One region of the Streptomyces sp. NPDC006711 genome, then DNA from elsewhere that is predicted to be linked to it. Evidence: riboswitches for the same ligand, from Rfam matches in the RefSeq annotation. Region 1 holds a riboswitch; each other region holds the start of a gene.

What was found. A riboswitch is a leader RNA that binds a small molecule or an ion and turns the genes downstream of it on or off. The one in region 1 is predicted to bind cyclic di-AMP.
Region 2: linked by a shared signal. The riboswitch ahead of ACFYM2_RS09520 (transglycosylase SLT domain-containing protein) and the one ahead of ACFYM2_RS32635 (transglycosylase family protein) in region 1 are both predicted to bind cyclic di-AMP.
Region 3: linked by a shared signal. The riboswitch ahead of ACFYM2_RS15155 (C40 family peptidase) and the one ahead of ACFYM2_RS32635 (transglycosylase family protein) in region 1 are both predicted to bind cyclic di-AMP.
Region 4: linked by a shared signal. The riboswitch ahead of ACFYM2_RS29865 (M23 family metallopeptidase) and the one ahead of ACFYM2_RS32635 (transglycosylase family protein) in region 1 are both predicted to bind cyclic di-AMP.

Annotation. Positions count from the first base shown of each region.
Region 1 is NZ_JBIAGO010000027.1:33,447-37,847, reverse strand. It holds gene ACFYM2_RS32645 (cytochrome P450) at 1-607, shown strand, start outside; gene ACFYM2_RS32640 (transglycosylase family protein) at 829-1,830, shown strand; cyclic di-AMP (ydaO/yuaA leader) riboswitch at 2,087-2,254, shown strand; gene ACFYM2_RS32635 (transglycosylase family protein) at 2,256-2,990, shown strand; gene eno (phosphopyruvate hydratase) at 3,281-4,401, shown strand, end outside.
Region 2 is NZ_JBIAGO010000003.1:397,361-401,761, reverse strand. It holds gene ACFYM2_RS09535 (phosphatase PAP2 family protein) at 1-562, shown strand, start outside; gene ACFYM2_RS09530 (hypothetical protein) at 633-1,319, shown strand; gene ACFYM2_RS09525 (RraA family protein) at 1,522-2,145, opposite strand; cyclic di-AMP (ydaO/yuaA leader) riboswitch at 2,834-3,018, shown strand; gene ACFYM2_RS09520 (transglycosylase SLT domain-containing protein) at 3,021-3,806, shown strand; gene ACFYM2_RS09515 (STAS domain-containing protein) at 4,078-4,401, shown strand, end outside.
Region 3 is NZ_JBIAGO010000006.1:134,637-139,037, forward strand. It holds gene ACFYM2_RS15135 (8-amino-7-oxononanoate synthase) at 1-501, shown strand, start outside; gene ACFYM2_RS15140 (DUF397 domain-containing protein) at 536-757, opposite strand; gene ACFYM2_RS15145 (helix-turn-helix domain-containing protein) at 789-1,643, opposite strand; gene ACFYM2_RS15150 (ATP-binding protein) at 1,907-2,341, shown strand; gene ACFYM2_RS15155 (C40 family peptidase) at 2,388-2,861, opposite strand; cyclic di-AMP (ydaO/yuaA leader) riboswitch at 2,866-3,049, opposite strand; gene ACFYM2_RS15160 (hypothetical protein) at 3,387-3,695, opposite strand; gene ACFYM2_RS15165 (ATP-dependent Clp protease proteolytic subunit) at 3,702-4,331, opposite strand.
Region 4 is NZ_JBIAGO010000020.1:68,766-73,166, reverse strand. It holds gene ACFYM2_RS29880 (GNAT family N-acetyltransferase) at 1-366, opposite strand, end outside; gene ACFYM2_RS29875 (HPr family phosphocarrier protein) at 763-1,044, shown strand; gene ACFYM2_RS29870 (GntR family transcriptional regulator) at 1,107-1,817, opposite strand; gene ACFYM2_RS29865 (M23 family metallopeptidase) at 2,011-2,778, opposite strand; cyclic di-AMP (ydaO/yuaA leader) riboswitch at 2,792-2,951, opposite strand; gene ACFYM2_RS29860 (M16 family metallopeptidase) at 3,175-4,401, opposite strand, start outside.

The DNA.
Region 1 (4,401 bases):
CCTCATCTCGCGGCTCATCGAGGCCAGCGACCACGGCGAGCACCTGACGGAGAACGAGGCCGCCGCGATGGCCTTCATCCTTCTCTTCGCCGGGTTCGAGACCACCGTCAACCTGATCGGGAACGGGATGCACGCCCTGCTGGGCAACCCCGGGCAGCGCCACCGCCTCCAGGCCTCGCTCGCGGCCGGCGAGAGCGCCCTGCTGGAGAGCGGCGTAGAGGAACTGCTGCGCTACGACGGGCCGGTCGAGCTCGCGACCTGGCGGTTCGCCACCGAGGCGCTGACCATCGGCGGCCAGGACATCGCACCCGGCGACCCGGTCCTGGTCGTGCTGGCCGCCGCCGACCGCGACCCGGAGCGCTTCGACGATCCCGACACGCTCGACCTCGGCCGGCGCGACAACCAGCACCTCGGATACGGCCACGGCATCCACTACTGCCTCGGCGCGCCGCTCGCGCGACTGGAGGGACAGACCGCCCTGGCGACCCTGCTGCGGCGCCTGCCGGACCTGCGTTTGGCGGTGGAACCGGAGGAGCTGCGCTGGCGCGGCGGCCTCATCATGCGCGGACTGCGCACGCTGCCGGTCGCGTTCACCCCGCCGCGCTGAGGCGGCGTACCGGAGGCCTCGCACGGAGCGCGACTGACACGCCGTCAGGACTGTGACTTTTATGTGATCGTGAGTCCATCGACTTGTGACAGACGTTCGAGTACGGCTACGTTCACCGTTCATTCGGCTCAGCAGTCACACGGAAGGCCTTATCCATGCGCTCCGGGAATGGACGGCATCGTCGACCCCGCCAGGCACCCGCCCTCGTCGTAGCGGCGGGAGTGACCGGATCGGCCATCGCGCTTCCCCTGCTCGCCGCGACCGGCGCGAACGCCGCGGACGCCGGCACCTGGAACCAGGTCGCCTCCTGCGAGTCCGGCGGGCAGTGGAGCGCCGACTTCGGCAACGGTCTGTACGGTGGGCTCCAATTCTCGCAGGCCACCTGGGAGGCGTACGGCGGCAACGAGTACGCCCAGCGCGCCGACCTCGCCAGCCGCGCCCAGCAGATAGCCGTCGCCGAGAAGGTGCTCGCGGCCAAGGGGCCCTCGGCGTTCGCGAACTGCGGCGCCGACGCCGGCCTCACCAAGGGCGGCGGCTCGGCGGACGTCGATCCGGGCGTGCCCGACACCTCGGGCTCCACCGCGTCGCCCGCGCCGTCGGTTCCGGTCACCCCGGCGACCCCGGCCGTCCCCGCCACCAAGACGCCCGAGGACGCCGCCACTCCGGGCGGCACGGCCGCCACCCCGGCCCCGGACGCCACCCGGCAGGACGGCCCGGCCAACTCGCCGGCGCCCTCCGCCTCCACCCCGTCCAGCTCCGGCAAGCACCGGGGCGCCCCCGCGCCGGAGGACGGCGCCGGCGCCAAGCCCGGGTCCACCGCGCCCGGCGCCGAGGCCGGCCGGCCCGACCCCGCCGCCGGCGACGGCACGGGCGCCCCGGCCGGCGAGAACCGCGACGCGGGGCAGCGCGCCTCGCGGGGTGACGGCGCCTCACGGGAGAGCGGCAACGCCCCTGACGCGAGCGGCGCCTACACCGTCCGCCCCGGCGACAACCTCTCGGTCATCGCCGACGCGCACAAGGTCCAGGGCGGCTGGCCCGCGCTCTACCACGCCAACGAGCGCCTGATCGGCACCGACCCCAACCTCATCCTGCCTGGCCAGAGCCTGGACCTGAAGGGCGTGACCGCCGCTCCCGCGGCCCCCGCGACCCCGAGCGCGCCCTCGTCGGCCACCGCGTCCCCCGCCCCGTCCGCCACCCCGAACTCGGCCCCGCAACAGGGCTAGTTCGGGGTGTATGTCCGTTGTGTGCAAGTGAGACATGGGTCTCTTCGCCTCAACTGGCGTGTCCCGTCTGCCCGGTCCGTCCGCCCCGCCCCTCACCTGCGGAAACATCCCTTCTGTGGCCGCAAGTAAGGGGGTTTTAACCCCGATGTGCCTCTTTGAACATTGGCGGGGCGTGTGTTTTCGTCGGACTCGCTCGTCACCGCGAGCCCCTTCGACCGAGAACGCCGAATCCTGCCGTCGGCCGATGGGAACAGTCGACGCTTATGCGCCGTAGGCAGGAGCGGGGGACCCAAGGTAGGCGCCGGCCCCGGCAGTTCACACGGACTGCCGACCGGCTTGGGGTGAAGACGGACGCACGACGTCCGGCCGGGCAGCTCACGCCCGAACCCGACAGCTCACCTCGCAGGCGTCGGTGAGGAGAACTCATGCTGCTTTCCGGCAAGGGCAAGCACCGCCGCCCGTCCAAGGCCGTCCGTGTCGTCACGCTGGCCGGCGTCGCCGGTGCCGCGGTCGCCGCTCCGCTGATGGCGGCAGGCAACGCCTCCGCCGCCTCCGTGCAGACCTGGGACGCCGTCGCCCAGTGCGAGTCCGGCGGCAACTGGTCCATCAACACCGGCAATGGCTACTACGGTGGCCTCCAGTTCTCGCAGTCCTCCTGGGCCGCCGCCGGCGGCACCAAGTACGCCTCGCGCGCCGACCTGGCCACCAAGGGCCAGCAGATAGCCGCCGCCGAGAAGCTGCTCGCCATCCAGGGCCCGGGTGCCTGGTCCTGCGCCGGCGCCGGCAACCTGAGCTCCGGCGGCGCCAAGGCCGATGTGGACACCTCCGGTTCGTCCTCTTCCTCTTCGAAGTCGGCCAAGCCCTCGAAGCCGAAGCAGCGCGTCCAGCCCCAGCAGAAGACGCAGCAGGAGACGCGGCAGAAGCCGCAGCGGACCGAGCAGCGCACCGAGGCGGCGCCGAAGGCCAGCCGCAGCGAGCAGCGCACCGAGCCGGTCAAGCAGGGCGACGGCGAGTACACCGTCAAGTCCGGCGACACGCTCGGCAACATCGCGACCGCCAACCACACCCAGGGTGGCTGGCAGAAGCTGTTCGACCTGAACAAGGACATCGTCAAGGACGCGAACCTGATCTTCCCGGGCCAGAAGCTCCACCTCGGCTGAGCCGGCCCGCCCCCAAGGTCGGCCCCCCAAGGTCGGCCCGCCCCCAAGGCAGCCCCGCCCCGGCGCGCGTTCCCCCGTACGCGCCGGGCCGGGGCTTTCGCTGTTACCAGACAGTAGTGTTGTGGGCCTTTGCCCGGGAATCAGGGTCATTGGGCCCTTTTTCGTCCCAGGACGCGGGCACTCGGCCGGCTGGACCCCCGGAGCCGGTTAGGCTCTTGTCGCAAGGCGAAGCGACCCCGCGGGTCCCTTGCACCGCCTGCGTCACATCTAGCGTCACATCCCAGAAGGAGATGCTCGTGCCGTCCATCGACGTCGTCGTAGCCCGGGAAATCCTGGACTCCCGAGGCAACCCCACGGTCGAGGTCGAGGTCGGCCTCGACGACGGCAGCACCGGCCGTGCTGCCGTCCCGTCCGGCGCCTCCACCGGTGCCTTCGAGGCCATCGAGCTTCGCGACGGCGACCCCAACCGCTACGGCGGCAAGGGTGTCGAGAAGGCCGTCCTCGCCGTCATCGAGCAGATCGGCCCGGAGCTCGTCGGCTACGACGCCACCGAGCAGCGCCTGATCGACCAGGCCATGTTCGACCTGGACGCCACGGACAACAAGGGCTCGCTCGGCGCCAACGCCATCCTCGGCGTCTCGCTCGCCGTCGCGCACGCCGCCTCCGAGGCCAGCGACCTGCCGCTCTTCCGCTACCTCGGCGGCCCGAACGCGCACCTGCTGCCCGTCCCGATGATGAACATCCTCAACGGTGGGTCGCACGCCGACTCCAACGTCGACATCCAGGAGTTCATGATCGCCCCGATCGGCGCGGAGTCCTTCTCCGAGGCCCTTCGCTGGGGTGCCGAGGTCTACCACACGCTCAAGGGCGTCCTGAAGCGCAAGGGCCTCTCCACCGGCCTCGGCGACGAGGGCGGCTTCGCGCCGAACCTGGAGTCCAACCGCGCCGCCCTCGACCTCATCCTTGAGGCCATCAAGGAAGCCGGTTACGCCCCGGGCAAGGACATCGCGCTCGCGCTCGACGTCGCCGCCTCGGAGTTCTACAAGGACGGCAAGTACGAGTTCGAGGGCAAGTCCCGCTCGGCCGCCGAGATGACCGAGTACTACGAGGAGCTCGTCTCCGCGTACCCGCTGGTCTCCATCGAGGACCCGCTGTTCGAGGACGACTGGGCCGGCTGGAACACCATCACCTCGCGCCTGGGCTCCAAGGTCCAGATCGTCGGTGACGACCTGTTCGTGACCAACCCCGAGCGTCTGGCCCGCGGCATCGAGGAGGGCTCCGCCAACGCCCTGCTCGTCAAGGTCAACCAGATCGGTTCGCTGACCGAGACCCTGGACGCCGTCGAGATGGCCCAGCGCAACGGCTTCAAGTGCATGATGTCCCACCGCTCCGGCGAGACCGAGGACGTCAC
Region 2 (4,401 bases), on a different contig from region 1:
CCTGTACGGCGACATCACCGACTTCGCCCGGCACACGCACTGGCTCAACGGCCCCGTGACCGTCTACACCAGCTACGGCGTCGGCCTGTTCGCGGTGTTCATGCTCATCGGCTGGTGGATCGCCCGGCGCAAGGACGCGTCCGTGATGGCGGCGGCGCTCGCCGCGCCGGTCGCGATGGTGCTCGCGTACGTGGTGAACGACGCGGTCAAGTCGGTGTTCACGGAGCCGCGCCCCTGCCGCGCCCTGCCGCACGACTTCCTGATCGAGAAGTGCCCGCCGCTGGACGACTACGCGTTCCCCAGCAACCACACCACGGTCGCGGTGGCCGCCGCCGTCGCGCTGTTCTTCGTCGACCGCCGACTCGGCGCCGTCGCGGCCGTCGCCGCCCTCTTCATGGGCGCGTCCCGGGTGTACGTCGGGGCGCACTACCCGCACGACGTGCTGGCCGCGCTGGTGGTCGGAGCGGTGATGGCCTTCGCCGTGACCTGGTCCGCGCGCCGGTACGCCGGGCCGCTGGTCACCCGGCTGCGCGGCGGCGCCCTCAAGCCGCTCCTCGCCTGAGAAGGCGCGGGCCGTTTGAGAAGGCGCGCGCCGCTGTCCCCGGCGGCCCTGACCCCCTAGGCTCGGCGATGTGCTGCGCATCGTCGACGAACTCGCCGGACCCGGTCCCCTGCGCGTCTGCGCCCATGTCCCCGCCGACGGTGCGGCGGGGACGGGACTGCGGGTGCTCCTGATCGCGGACGTGCTCGCGCGCGTCGTCGAACTGCGCGGCCGGGCCGTCCTCGTGGGCCGGACCGGCCCGGCCCCCCATGGGGCCCGGGCCGCCGGAGTCCGCCCCGCCGACGCCGAGGGCGGCCTGGAGGACATCACTGAAAGTCTCGGCGGTCCGCCCGCCGTCCACGTCACCAGCGGCACCCCCGAGGAGGCGTCCGCCGCCTGCCTGCGGGTCGGCGAGGCCGAACTGCCCGCCCTGGACGGCCTCGATCCGTCGGTGGTACGGATGGTCCTGCTCGGCCACCCCTACGAGGAACCGGTCACGGCCACGGCCGACGAGATCGACGACAGCGCCCGCACGCTCGCCCGCTGGCGGCGCGCCGTGGCGCACTGGGCAGGCCATCCGTCGAAGCCGATCCCGCCCGGCCTCAAGAGCACGGCGCGCGCCGCCCTGGACACCCGGCTCGACACCGGAACCGTCCTGCGCCTCCTGGCGGACCTGGAGACGGCGTCCGACGTGCCGGAGGGGGCCAAGTTCGAGACCTTCGCCCACCTCGACCGCGTCCTGAGCCTGGAACTCGTCCGCGAGGTGGGCACGGTCTGAGGGCGCGGGCCAGAGCGGAGCGCCGTCGCGTACGGTTCCGGCCTGCGGCCACGCGGCAGTTGGCCCGGGCCGGTCCTCAACCCCCCAGTGTGGCGCGGTAGTTGAGCCCGGGCCCGCTCGGCCGCGAAAGTCACTCAGCCGCGAAGCCCGCTCTGCCGCGAAATCCGCTCAGCCCCCGGAAGCCGCTCAGCGCGAAGCCCGCTCAGCCCTCGAAGCCGCCGTCGCTGAGGATCGCGTCGATCCGGGCGCGGTGCGCCCGCTCCCACGCGTCAAGGGACTCCTCGGCCTCCTTGGCCAGCTTGCGCCGGGCCTCGGTGAGCACCCGCTCCCAGTCCTCGCGAGGGGTGACCACGACACCCTCCTCGTCGGCCACCACCACGTCACCGGCCGCCACCCGCACACCGCCGCAGCGCACCGGGGCATTCAGCGGCCTGACGGCCTTTTTGGTGCCGGGAATGGGAATGACGCCCCGGGCGAAGACGGGAAAGCCCAACTCGCGTACCTCGGCGAGGTCACGGATGACGCCATCGGCCACGAAGGCGGCGATGCCCCGGCGTTGGGCGACCGCGCAGACGTTTCCGCCCGCCAGCGCGTAGTCCAGATCTCCCGATTCGACGACGACGACCGATCCCGGCTCGGCACGGTGGATGGCCGCGTGCAGCATGAGATTGTCGCCCGCAGGACACCGGACGGTGAATGCGGGACCGGCGACGCGCGGAATCGGGGACCACAGGGGACGCATTCCGATATCCATGACCTGGGCTCGCCCCAGAAGGTCGGCGAGAGTGGTCGTGGGAATCTTCTTGAATTCTTCGACGGCGTTCATTGTTCTTCCTTGGCGGAGGCGTGAGTTGGAGGGGAAGTCACCTGGCGGACGGCCGGGGCCGGGGGTCCGGACGGCGAATGCCGAAATGATCTCAGGCGATCTGATCCACCGCCACCATCCTTTTCCCGCCGGGGGATGCGGGCGGCACCTCCGGGCCGGCCGCCCGCCTCCGCGACCCTCCGGGGGCTCCTCTGCGAGGTCCGAGCAGGGGTCCGGGGGCCCATGAGTCGGGAAGGGACGACCGTGTCCACCGGATTCGCCACGCGTCAGCCGGCCGACGTAGAGGGCAACGGGTCCGAGTCGGCGACTCCTCGGTCGGCTGCCCGCCCGAGGCGGACCACCCACTTCGGCCACCCCACAGAGAGCGCGGAAAGTCCAATCTGTCCCAAATAGAACGCTATGGTGTTCCCTCCCTGCTCGAATAATGTCCTAATTGGGGCTATTGGGAGACCCTGGTCATTTTGCGGTACTCCCTGACCGGTTGCGCGTCGGCCGCGTGAATTGGGTCACTCGCCCGACGGGTAGTCAGCGAAGTCCGCGAGAGCATTTCCGTTCGGGCGCAAGAGAGTTGAGTGCCGGGTGGCCATGATCCACATTCCCGCTTTTCAGTGGATCAATATCGCGGGTCGGCATCCATGAATTCCGGCCTTGTTTCCGCTCGCCCTATTCGTTTAAGTTCACCGTCAATCCGGGTGGAACGCCGAATCCTGCCACCGTCCGGAAACCTCCCACACACGTATGGCAGGAGCGGGGGACCCAGGTAAGCCGCCGGTCCGGATTCCGGAACGGCTGGGGTGAAGCCGCGTGTGGCGCGGCCGGACATCTCCCGTCCGAACCCGACAGCTCACCTCGCAGGCGACGGAGAGGACATGACCATGCCTGCAAAGGGCAAGCACCGCCGGCCCAAGTCCAGCTCGTTCAGCCGGGGCCTCGCCGCCGCCGGTACGGGCGGCGCCGTACTCGCCATGCCGGTGATCGGCGCGACCACGGCCGGCGCCGCGCCGGCCCCGGCGCACTCCGCCACCGTGGCCCAGGTCGCGGCGGCCGCCAAGCCCGCCACGGTGGTGAAGGCGTCGCCCACGAGCTACGCCGTCGTCGCGGGCGACTCGCTGGCGAGGATCGCGGACGCCCTCGGCGTGAGCGGCGGCTGGAAGCAGCTGTACCAGGACAATCAGGGCGTCATCGGCAGCAATCCGGCCATGATCCACCCCGGTATCCGGCTCATCGTCAACGGTCCGGCGAAGGCGGCTGCGGCCCCCTCGGCCCGGAACGCCTCGGCCGACCGGGCCGACCGCTCCGTGCGCCCGGCCACGCTCGCCACCGCGACCGCCTCCTCGTACCCGAACAACCTCGACGGCTGGATCAAGCAGTCGCTCGACATCATGGGACGCGCGGGCATCCCCGGCACCTACGACGGCATCTACCGCAACATCATGCGCGAGTCCTCGGGCAACCCCATGGCGATCAACAACTGGGACTCCAACGCCGTGGCCGGCACCCCGTCCAAGGGACTGCTTCAGGTCATCCAGCCCACGTTCGCCGCGTTCCACGTGCCGGGCACGTCCACGGACCTCTACGACCCGGTCGCCAACATCACCGCCGCCTGCAACTACGCGGCCAAGACCTACGGGTCGATCGACAACGTCTTCGGCGCCTACTGAGCGAGGCGTTCCCAGGGCCGGGCACCCCTCACGGCGGGAGGGCGCCCGGCCCGTCCCGTGACCGCCCGGCCGGGGCCCGCACCGCGCCGTTGACGCGCGGGTTAGGGCGGCGCAAATTTTGTTCACCCCCAGGGCTGAACAATTTGAAGGCTGCACGTTTCTGCATACGTGCCTGTTCCTAGGGTGGTAGTGCGTCACCCCGGACCACGGTGACTGCCCGACGATCATGTACCCCGCAGGGGCGGGGATCCCTACTGGACCGGGAGCTGCCATGGGAACCACCGCTCGGCCGTCAGCCCCGGACCCCGTACCCCTTCCCCCGGGGCTCCTGCCGGGCCGCTGCCGCACCGCCCGCACCCATCTGGTGCGGGGCGTCACGGTGGTCGAGGTGTACGGCACCGTCGATCTGGCGTCCGCGCCCGACGTGGGCCGCCATCTCGACGCGGCCACCCACCCGGCGGGCGCCCGGGTGGTCGTGGACCTGCGCCCCGTGGACTTCTTCGACTGCGCCCTCCTCACCCTGCTGTGCCGCGCACACCGCAGGACCCGCGAGCGCGACGGAGGCCTCGGCCTGGTGTGCGTACGGCCGTGGCAC
Region 3 (4,401 bases), on a different contig from region 1:
GCGGGGCTCGCGGGCGCGGACGACGTGGTCGCCACCGTCACCCTGTCCAAGTCGCTCGGCAGCCAGGGCGGCGCGGTCCTCGGCCCCGCTCGCGTCATCCGGCATCTGGTGAACGCGGCCCGCACCTTCATCTTCGACACCGGGCTCGCCCCGGCGGCGGTCGGCGGCGCGCTCGCCGCGCTGCGGCTGCTGCGCGCGGAGCCGGAACGCGCGGGGCGCGCCCGGGCCGTCGCCGCCGAGCTGCACGCGCGCCTCACCTCGGCCGGGCACGCCGCTGTGCGCCCGGACGCGGCGGTGGTCTCCGTGCGGGCCCCCTCGCCGGAGGCGGCGGTGACCTGGGCCGCCGACTGCCGCACGGCCGGGCTCGCGGTCGGCTGCTTCCGGCCGCCGTCGGTGCCGGACGGGATCTCCCGCATCCGTCTGACGGCCCGGGCCGACCTGACGGAGCGGCAGATCGAGACGGCGGTGGGCACGATCCTGCGGACCGCGCCCACGAATTGAGTGCTACTGGTTCTCCCCATCAACTGATGGGTGATCAGTTCCCTTCTGACACCAGGCAGATGAAGCGGCGCCAGGCCGGCGTGCCGAAGAGCAGCGCGGGTCCCGCAGTGCGTTTCGAGTCGCGTACGGCCAGCAGCTCGCCATTGAGCCGTGCCGTCTCGACGCAGTTGTTCATGCCCACACTGCGACGCGGACGCCGCCACGCGGCCTGGGTGAGAAGGTGACTGGAAGGGACGTGCGCGGGATGCGCGGACATCATGCCTCCCCACTCGCCCGGCCCGGCCCGGTCATTCCCGGGCCATCAGGGCGATGAGATCCAACGAGTCCTCCATGGAGAGCGCGAGTGCCTGGACGGTCCGGAACGCGGCACCGTACGCCTCCAGGTCTTCTCTCCGCTCCAGATAGAGGCTACTCGTCAAGTGGTCGACAACGACCACATCCAGATCCGAGTTGGCCGGAAACGAAAACATCGTGAAAGGGCCGGTGAGCCCGACATAGCCGCCGTAATGGAAGGGGATGACCTGGAGCCGCACCTGGGGCAGGGCGGCCAGTTCCACAAGGTGGCGCAATTGCTCGCGCATGGTCGCGGGCCCGCCCACCCTGCGGCGCAGCACCGCCTCGTCCAGTACCGCGCTGAGCATCAGCGGGGGATCGGCGCGCAGCACCAATTGGCGGGCGATCCGCACCTCCACGAGGGAGTCGACCTCCTTCGGGGCGAGACCACCGAGCGCGGCCCGCGTCACCGCCCGCGCGTAGGCCGGCGTCTGCAACAGGCCCGGCACCACCGAGGTCTCCAGGGTCCGGGCCGAACGCGCCTGTGACTCCAGGCTGATGAAGTCCCGGTACTGCGGCGCCAGCAGCCCGCGGTACGCGTGCGTCCAGCCCGCCTCCGCGCCGCCCGCCGAATCCGCCAACGCGCCCAGCAGCGCCCGCAGTCGCGGGTCACGCACGCCGTAGGCGTCGAGCAGCCGGGCCACGTCCGCCGGCTTGACCCCGCTGCGGCCGGTCTCGATCCGGCTCACCTTCGACTGGTGCCAGCCGACGAGAGCGGCCGCCTCGCCACTGGTGAGCCCCCTGTCGTCGCGCAGCCGCCGCAGTTCCTCGCCGAGCTTGCGTCTGCGCACCGCCGGTCCGTGCCCCATGGCCGCCTCCTCTGGCTCTGTCGGCTCTGTTGCCTCCTTCGTCTTCGGCGATGGGTAAGTGTGGGCCCACATACGGTCTTCCGTCGCAGAGTTCACTGCTTTGAGCGACAGATATATGCATATCTTGGTGGATGGCGCCCGGGACCGGCACGATGAGTGCCACTCTGACGCGAAGCACAGTCCGAGGCCTGTCGTCCTCTCCGCGAGCGCTCATTCGCCAGGAGTCTCAGAGCCGGCCCGGGCGGGAAAGGGACAGCGTCGCCATGGCAGACCATCTCGAAGCAACCCTCACTCTGCCGAGCGATCCCGCCTCGGTCTCCGCCGCACGGCGCTACGCCGCCACGATCCTGGCCGACTGGGGCCTGCCGCCGGACGCCGACGCGGTCGACACGGTGCGGCTCATCGTCTCCGAGCTCGCCACCAACGCCGTGCAGCACACCTTCGGCCAGTCGCCCACCTTCACCGTGAACCTGAGTCTTGAGCGCGAGGAAGTGCTCAGGATCGGCGTCACCGACAGCCATCCGCGCTGGCCGAAACGATTGCCCGCGGCCGTGCAGCAGGACAACGGGCGGGGCATGGTCATCATCCGCTGGCTGGCCGCCGAATCCGGGGGCAGGCTGTCCGTCGAGCCCACGCAGGACGGCGGCAAAACGGTCTCGATCGCACTGCCGTGGCCGACGGCGGTCCAGGACGGATAACCGCCCGGGCCGGGGCGCGCCACCCGCGCCGGCTCCTGAGCGCCCGTCAGCCCACCCGCCCGTACCAGACGCTGTGGCTCCAGATCCGCTCCAGGCGCACCACGGTCCCGGACTTGGGCGAGTGCCAGATGCGGCCGCCCCCCGCGTAGATGCCGACGTGGTACACGCTGCCTCCGGAGTGGAAGAACACCAGGTCGCCGGCCTTGCGCGAGGAAGCGGAGACGTGCCGGGAGGTGTTGTACTGCTGCTGCGCCGAGCGGGGCAGGTGGCGGCCCGCCTGCTTGAACGAGTAGAGCGTGAGCCCCGAGCAGTCGAAGCGTGAGGGGCCCGACGCGCCGTACTGGTAGGGCGAGCCCTTCTTGGACGCGGCCACATGGAGCGCCCTGGCGGCCACGGCGGCGGCGTTCGCTTCCGGCGTGGCACCCGGTACCAGCGTCGTGGCGCCCGTCGCGGCGAGAGCGAAGGCACAGACGGTGCCCAGGCGGACAGCCAGGGACGGGATGTACGTCCGCGCGGTCATGCGCAACCCTTCGTCAAACCGCCTGCGAAGGATGACCTGTCGGGTTCGGACTGGCGAAGACGCCCGGCCGCGTGCGCGGCTTCACCCCGAGGGAGGGCCGGCTCACCGGCCCTCCCGAAGTACTCGGGTCCTCCACTCCTGCCGGTCCACTCCTGTCGACCAGTCGTCCGGAACGGCGGCAGGACTCGGCGTCCGCCCGGACCGCCTCGCCGAGGTGGCGGGGGCTTGTCGTCTCAGGGATCTTCACGCAACGACTGTCGGATTACCGGACCGAAACGGCTTTGTGTGAGACTGCTCACGCCTGCCCCATTCGGGTGGACACGGGCACTTCAACCCCTTCTCGACCGGTCCTGACCAGGCTCGTACCAGCTACGGAAGGATCGATTCCGCATAGGGGTGGCCGCCATAAGCAACTCATAAGGGTCAGTGGGTGGAGCCGCGGGTGGGCCGAAAGGGGGTACTCCATCTGGTCCGTTTCGCCTGCCCGGTGAGCGCGTCGAATGCCGCCCGGGCCGCGCGGCGCCTCTAACTCCCCGTCCCGGGTGGCACCGTGAGGCGGCCCGCGCGGCGCTCGCCGTCCAGGACGCGAAGCGCCCGTGTCAACGTGCTGGCGTGCACCCGTGTCTCCCCGCGCAGATGCATGAGGGTGAGGGCGTCCTTGAGCGCGGCCGCCCGTCCCACCAGGGCCTGCGCCGCCCGCAACGCGCTGTAGGTGTCATGGCCGTGCGCCGGGTTCACCCGGCCGAGCAGGTCGACCACTTCGAGATAGGCGTCGATGAACTCGCCTTCGGCGCGCGTGAGCGCGGGCAGCGGCGGCAGTTCCGGCGGCAGCACGGCGCCTCAGTTCCCGCGCGCGGAGGTCTTGCGGCTCTCCAGGACGTGGTCGGCGATCCCGTACGCCACCGCCGCCTTGGCGTCCAGGACCAGGTCCCGTTCGATGTCGGCGGCCACCTGCTCGGCGGCGCGCCCGGTGTACTGGGCCAGGAGCCCGGTCAACAGCGCGCGGCCGCGCAGTACTTCCGCCGCCTGGATCTCCAGATCGGACGGCTGGCCGCGCAGCGGCTCCTCCATGGCCGGCTCCTTGAGGAGCACCCGTGACGCCGGCTGCACCAGGCGCTTGCCCGGCGTCCCGGCCGCCAGGAGCACCGCCGCGACCGAACTCACCTGCCCCAGGCAGAACGTCTGCACATCGCAGCTGACGAACCGCATCGCGTCGTGGACCGCGGTCATGGCGGTGAGCGAGCCGCCGGGGGAGTTGATGTAGAGGCAGATGTCCCGGTCCGGATCGGCGTGCTCCAGGTGCATGAGCTGGGCCATCACGTCGTTGGCGGAGGCGTCGTCGACCGGTGTGCCCAGAAAGATGATCCGCTCCTCGAAGAGCTTGGAGTACGGATCGAGCGTGCGGACGCCGTTGGTGGTGCGCTCCTGGAACTCGGGCAGCACATAGCGGGCGGCGGGGCGGTGGTTCATGGCGTACCTCTCCTTGACCGGACCTCGGGGCGGCCTCCGTAAAAAACGTACAGGACGTACAGAAGCGCCG
Region 4 (4,401 bases), on a different contig from region 1:
CTGGTGGGCGTCCTGGACGAGAAAGGCGACCTCGGCCTCGTCGGCGGGGGCGGAGGCGGGGCGGCCAAGGGCGTTGATCCGGTCGTAGCGCACGGTCGCGATGAACTCTCCGCCGACCGTCGCCGCGAGCCCGACCCGGTCGACGTAGTCGTGATGGGTGAAGCGGTGCACGTCCTTGGCGGAGAGGCGGGGGTAGGGAGCGAAGAAGCGGTAGTACTTCGACTCGTCCGAGACCAGCTCGTAGAAGGAGACGAGCCGGCCGGCGTCCTCGGGGCTGATGGGCCGGATGCGCGCGGTGCCGCCGTCGCGCAGCACCACGTCGGCCTCCCAGTGAGCCGGGTACGCGGGGTCGGACGCCGTCGTCATACCGAAAGCGTACGGGTCGCGTGGGCGTACCGGGCGGGGCAAGGTGGCAAGGGGGTGTCTGGTGGATCAGGGTCGGTCAGGGCGCCGCGCCCCCGGCCATGGTCCACCAGACACCCCCTAGGGAGTGTCTTCAAAGTGGCGTCGTCCGCCCGTAGGGCGGGGCCGGCGGGGTCTGGTGCGTGCGATCGCAAGGCGAAGGAGGGAGTCGACGCGGAGCATCGGCGACCGACGACAACGCCGCGAGCGTGCGTGCCAGACCCCGCCGGCCAGACGGGACTTTGAAGACACGACCTAGGGCCGGCCGGCGGCGCACCCGGGCCCGGGGTCGGCAGGAGCACGGCACACCCCATGAGAGACTGGTCTAGACAACCGTCAGAGATTTCGAAGGGCAACACCATGGCTGAGCGCCGCGTCAACGTCGGCTGGGCCGAGGGCCTGCACGCCCGCCCCGCGTCCATCTTCGTCCGTGCCGCCACGGCTGCCGGAGTCCCCATGACGATCGCCAAGGCCGACGGCAACCCGGTCAACGCCGCGTCCATGCTCGCGGTGCTCGGCCTGGGCGCGCAGGGCGGCGAGGAGATCGTGCTGGCCTCCGACGCCGAGGGCGCGGACGCCGCGCTCGACCGGCTGGCGAAGCTGGTCGCCGACGGCCTCGAGGAACTGCCCGAGACCGTCTGACCCGGCCGGCCGCACACCGAAGGACCGCCGGGCCCCGACACGGGCCCGGCGGTCCTTCGTCGTCAGGTGCGGGCGCGCGCGATCTCGGTCCCGCGCGGCGCCCCTCGCTTTCTCGGCGTTCCGCTCGGTGCGGCCACCCCGGCCGCCCCGAGCCCGCGCGGCCGGTGGGCGCGCGAGGACCGCTCGGTGTGCTGGGCCATGAGCGAGCGGGCGCGTTCGGCGTCGCCCCGGGCCACCGCGTCGGTGACGGCGCCAAGGCCGTCCCACGCCTGGGCCCCGCGCTCGGACGGATCGGCCACGTACATCCAGGCGATCTTGCGCCGCACCTGGGTGAGCGGCGCGATCAGGGCCGGGCTCGCGCAGGCCTGGGCCAGCGTCTCGTGGAACCAGCCCCACAGCTCAGCGCAGTCCTCGCCCGCACCGCGCCCGGCCCGCTCCCTGCCCAGCCGCACCAGGGCGCGCAGCACGGTGAGATGGGCCTCGTCGCGGCGCGCGGCGGCCCGCGCCGCCGCCAACGGCTCCAGCAGCAGGCGCAGTTCGAGGAGGTCGGCGCCCTCGGCGGCGGTGGGCTCGGCCACCCAGGCGCCGGCGTATCTGCGGGTGGTCACGAACCCCTCGGACTCCAGGGTGCGCAGGGCCTCGCGGACCGGGACGCGCGAGACCCCGTAACGGCGGGCGAGCGCTTCCTCGGCGAGCCGGCCGCCGGGCTCGTGGACGCCCGCCACGATGTCGTCGCGGATGGCCGCGCACACCGAATGCGCCGGAACGCGCATGCCTCGACCTCCGCCTGGTACACGGCGCGACGCGGTCGTCGGCGCTGGTCGGGCGACTGTACGCAGGCCGTGTTAATTCCCCGTGACGCGTCGGAGCCCAGGGGCGCCTTCCGGCCAACGGCGAAGGCCCCCGCGCGCGTCACGGGGGCCTTCGGTGGGCGCGGGGGCGCCGGGGTGCCTTCGGGTGGGACGCTCAGACGTTCACGCCGTGCGAGCGCAGGTAGGCGACCGGGTCGATGTCCGAGCCGTACTCCGGTCCGGTGCGGGCCTCGAAGTGCAGGTGCGGGCCCGTGGTGTTGCCGGTGTTGCCCGACAGGGCGATCTGGGTGCCGGGCTCGACCGACTGGCCGACGGTGACCTGGATGACCGAGAGGTGGCCGTACTGGGTGTACGTGCCGTCCTGCATCTTGATCACGACGTTGTTGCCGTACGCGCCGCCGGGGCCGGCCTCCACGACGGTGCCGAGGCCCACCGCGTGCACCGGGGTGCCGATGCCCGCGTGGAAGTCGATGCCGGTGTGGCTGCCGGAGGACCACAGCGACCCGCCGGTCTTGTAGCCGGTGGACACATAGCTGTTGGATATCGGCGCGACAAAGGTGTTGAGGCGCTTGCGCTCGGCCTCGCGCGCCGCGCGCTCCTTGGCCTCGCGTGCCTCCTGGGCCCGCAGTTCGGCCTTGCGCCGGGCCTCGGCCTCGGCCTCCGCCTTCGCCTGGGCCTTCGCGGCCGCCTGCTTCTGCGCGTCGGCCTGGGCGCCGAGCTGGTCGGCGACGGTGTCACCGATGACGATGGCCTGCGTGAGACCGGTGTCGGTGACGGTGTTGTCGGGGGCGGCGACGGCCGGGGAGGCGAGGGTGCCCACGACTCCGGCGGTGGCGAGGGTGGCGATGCCCGCGATGTTCGCGCTGCGGCGCGTCATCCGGCTGGGCGCGCGGTGTTTCCCGGTGGCACGGGTGAACGCCATGGAGTGGCGGTGTCCTTTCCTTCCATCTCGCCTACCGGGTTAGCTGACGGGTTCGGAGCAGGAAGGTCTCCTACGGACTCCCCCGCGGGCGGAGGCGTCCGATTCACCCCAGGGACTGAGTGGGTCCCCGGCTCCCCTGGCTCGCGCCATCGGGGACTCGGCGATCGCTGTCCGGTGCCGCGGCTGCGGCGGGTGGTGACGGACAGCGCGACTGACGCTAGACGGCCGGTCTTTCTCCTACCAAACAGACGCCGCATTTTGTTGCGTACGCCACACGACAGAGAGGCAACCTCCCCAACAAACAGGACATATGGGCAGACCCCGGGGGCGCGTGCGCCACCGGGGTCCTTCCTGTCACCGAGGCCCCGGGGATCCCGGGGGCCGAAGGGGCGTCAATCAGCCCGTGACGACGCTCACTTCACCGATGCCCAGCGCCCTGACCGGCTCCTCGATCTGCGCCGCGTCGCCCACGAGCACCGTCACGAGCCGGTCGGCCGGGAAGGCGCTGACGACGGCCGCCGTCGCCTCCACGGTGCCGGTCTCGGCGAGCCGCGCGTACAACTGGGCCTGGTAGTCGTCCGGCAGGAACTGCTCGACCTGGTCGGCCAGCGTCGCCGCGACCGCCGCCGCCGTCTCGTACTTGAGCGGGGCTACGCCCACCAGGTTCTGCACGGCGCTCTCGCGCTCGGCGTCCGTCAGCCCTTCGGCGGCCAGCTTGCGCAGCACCTTCCACAGGTCATCGAGCGCGGGACCGGTGTTGGGAGTGTCCACCGAGCCGCTGATGGCGAGCATCGCAGCGCCACCGTCGGGGCCCGAGCGCAGCACCTGGCCGAAGGCGCGCACACCGTAGGTGTAGCCCTTCTCCTCGCGCAGCACCCGGTCCAGACGGGACGTCAGGGTGCCGCCCAGGCAGTACGTGCCGAGCACCTGGGCCGCCCAGACGCGGTCGTGGCGGTCGGGGCCGACGCGGCCGATGAGCAGCTGCGTCTGGACGGCGCCCGGGCGGTCCACGATGACGACGCGGCCGGTGTCGTCGGCGGTGATCGCCGGGACGGGGCGCGGCTCGGCGGTGTCGCCGGTCCACGCGCCCAGGGTGTCGGCGAGGATCGCGTCGAGGTCGGTGCCCGACAGGTCGCCGACGATGACGGCGGTCGCCGTCGCGGGACGCACGTGCGCCTCGTAGAAGGCGCGCACGGCGGCCGCGTCGATCGCCCCGACGGTCTCCTCGGTGCCCTGGCGGGGCCGGGAGATGCGCGAGGTGGCCGGGAAGAGCTCCTTGGAGAGCTGCTTGGCGGCGCGGCGGGCCGGGTTGGCCTGCTCGTGCGGGATCTCGTCGAGCCGGTTGCGCACCAGGCGCTCGATCTCGGAGTCGGCGAACGCGGGGGCCGCCAGCGCCTCGGCGAGCAGCGAGAGCGCCTTCGGCAGCCGCGAGAGGGGCACTTCGAGCGAGACCCGGACGCCGGGGTGGTCGGCGTGCGCGTCGAGCGTGGCACCGCAGCGCTCCAGCTCCGCGGCGTACTCCTCGGCCGAGTGCTTGTCGGTGCCCTCGGTCAGGGCGCGCGCCATGATCGTGGCGACGCCGTCCAGGCCCTCGGGCTCGGCGTCCAGCGGGGCCGCGAGGAA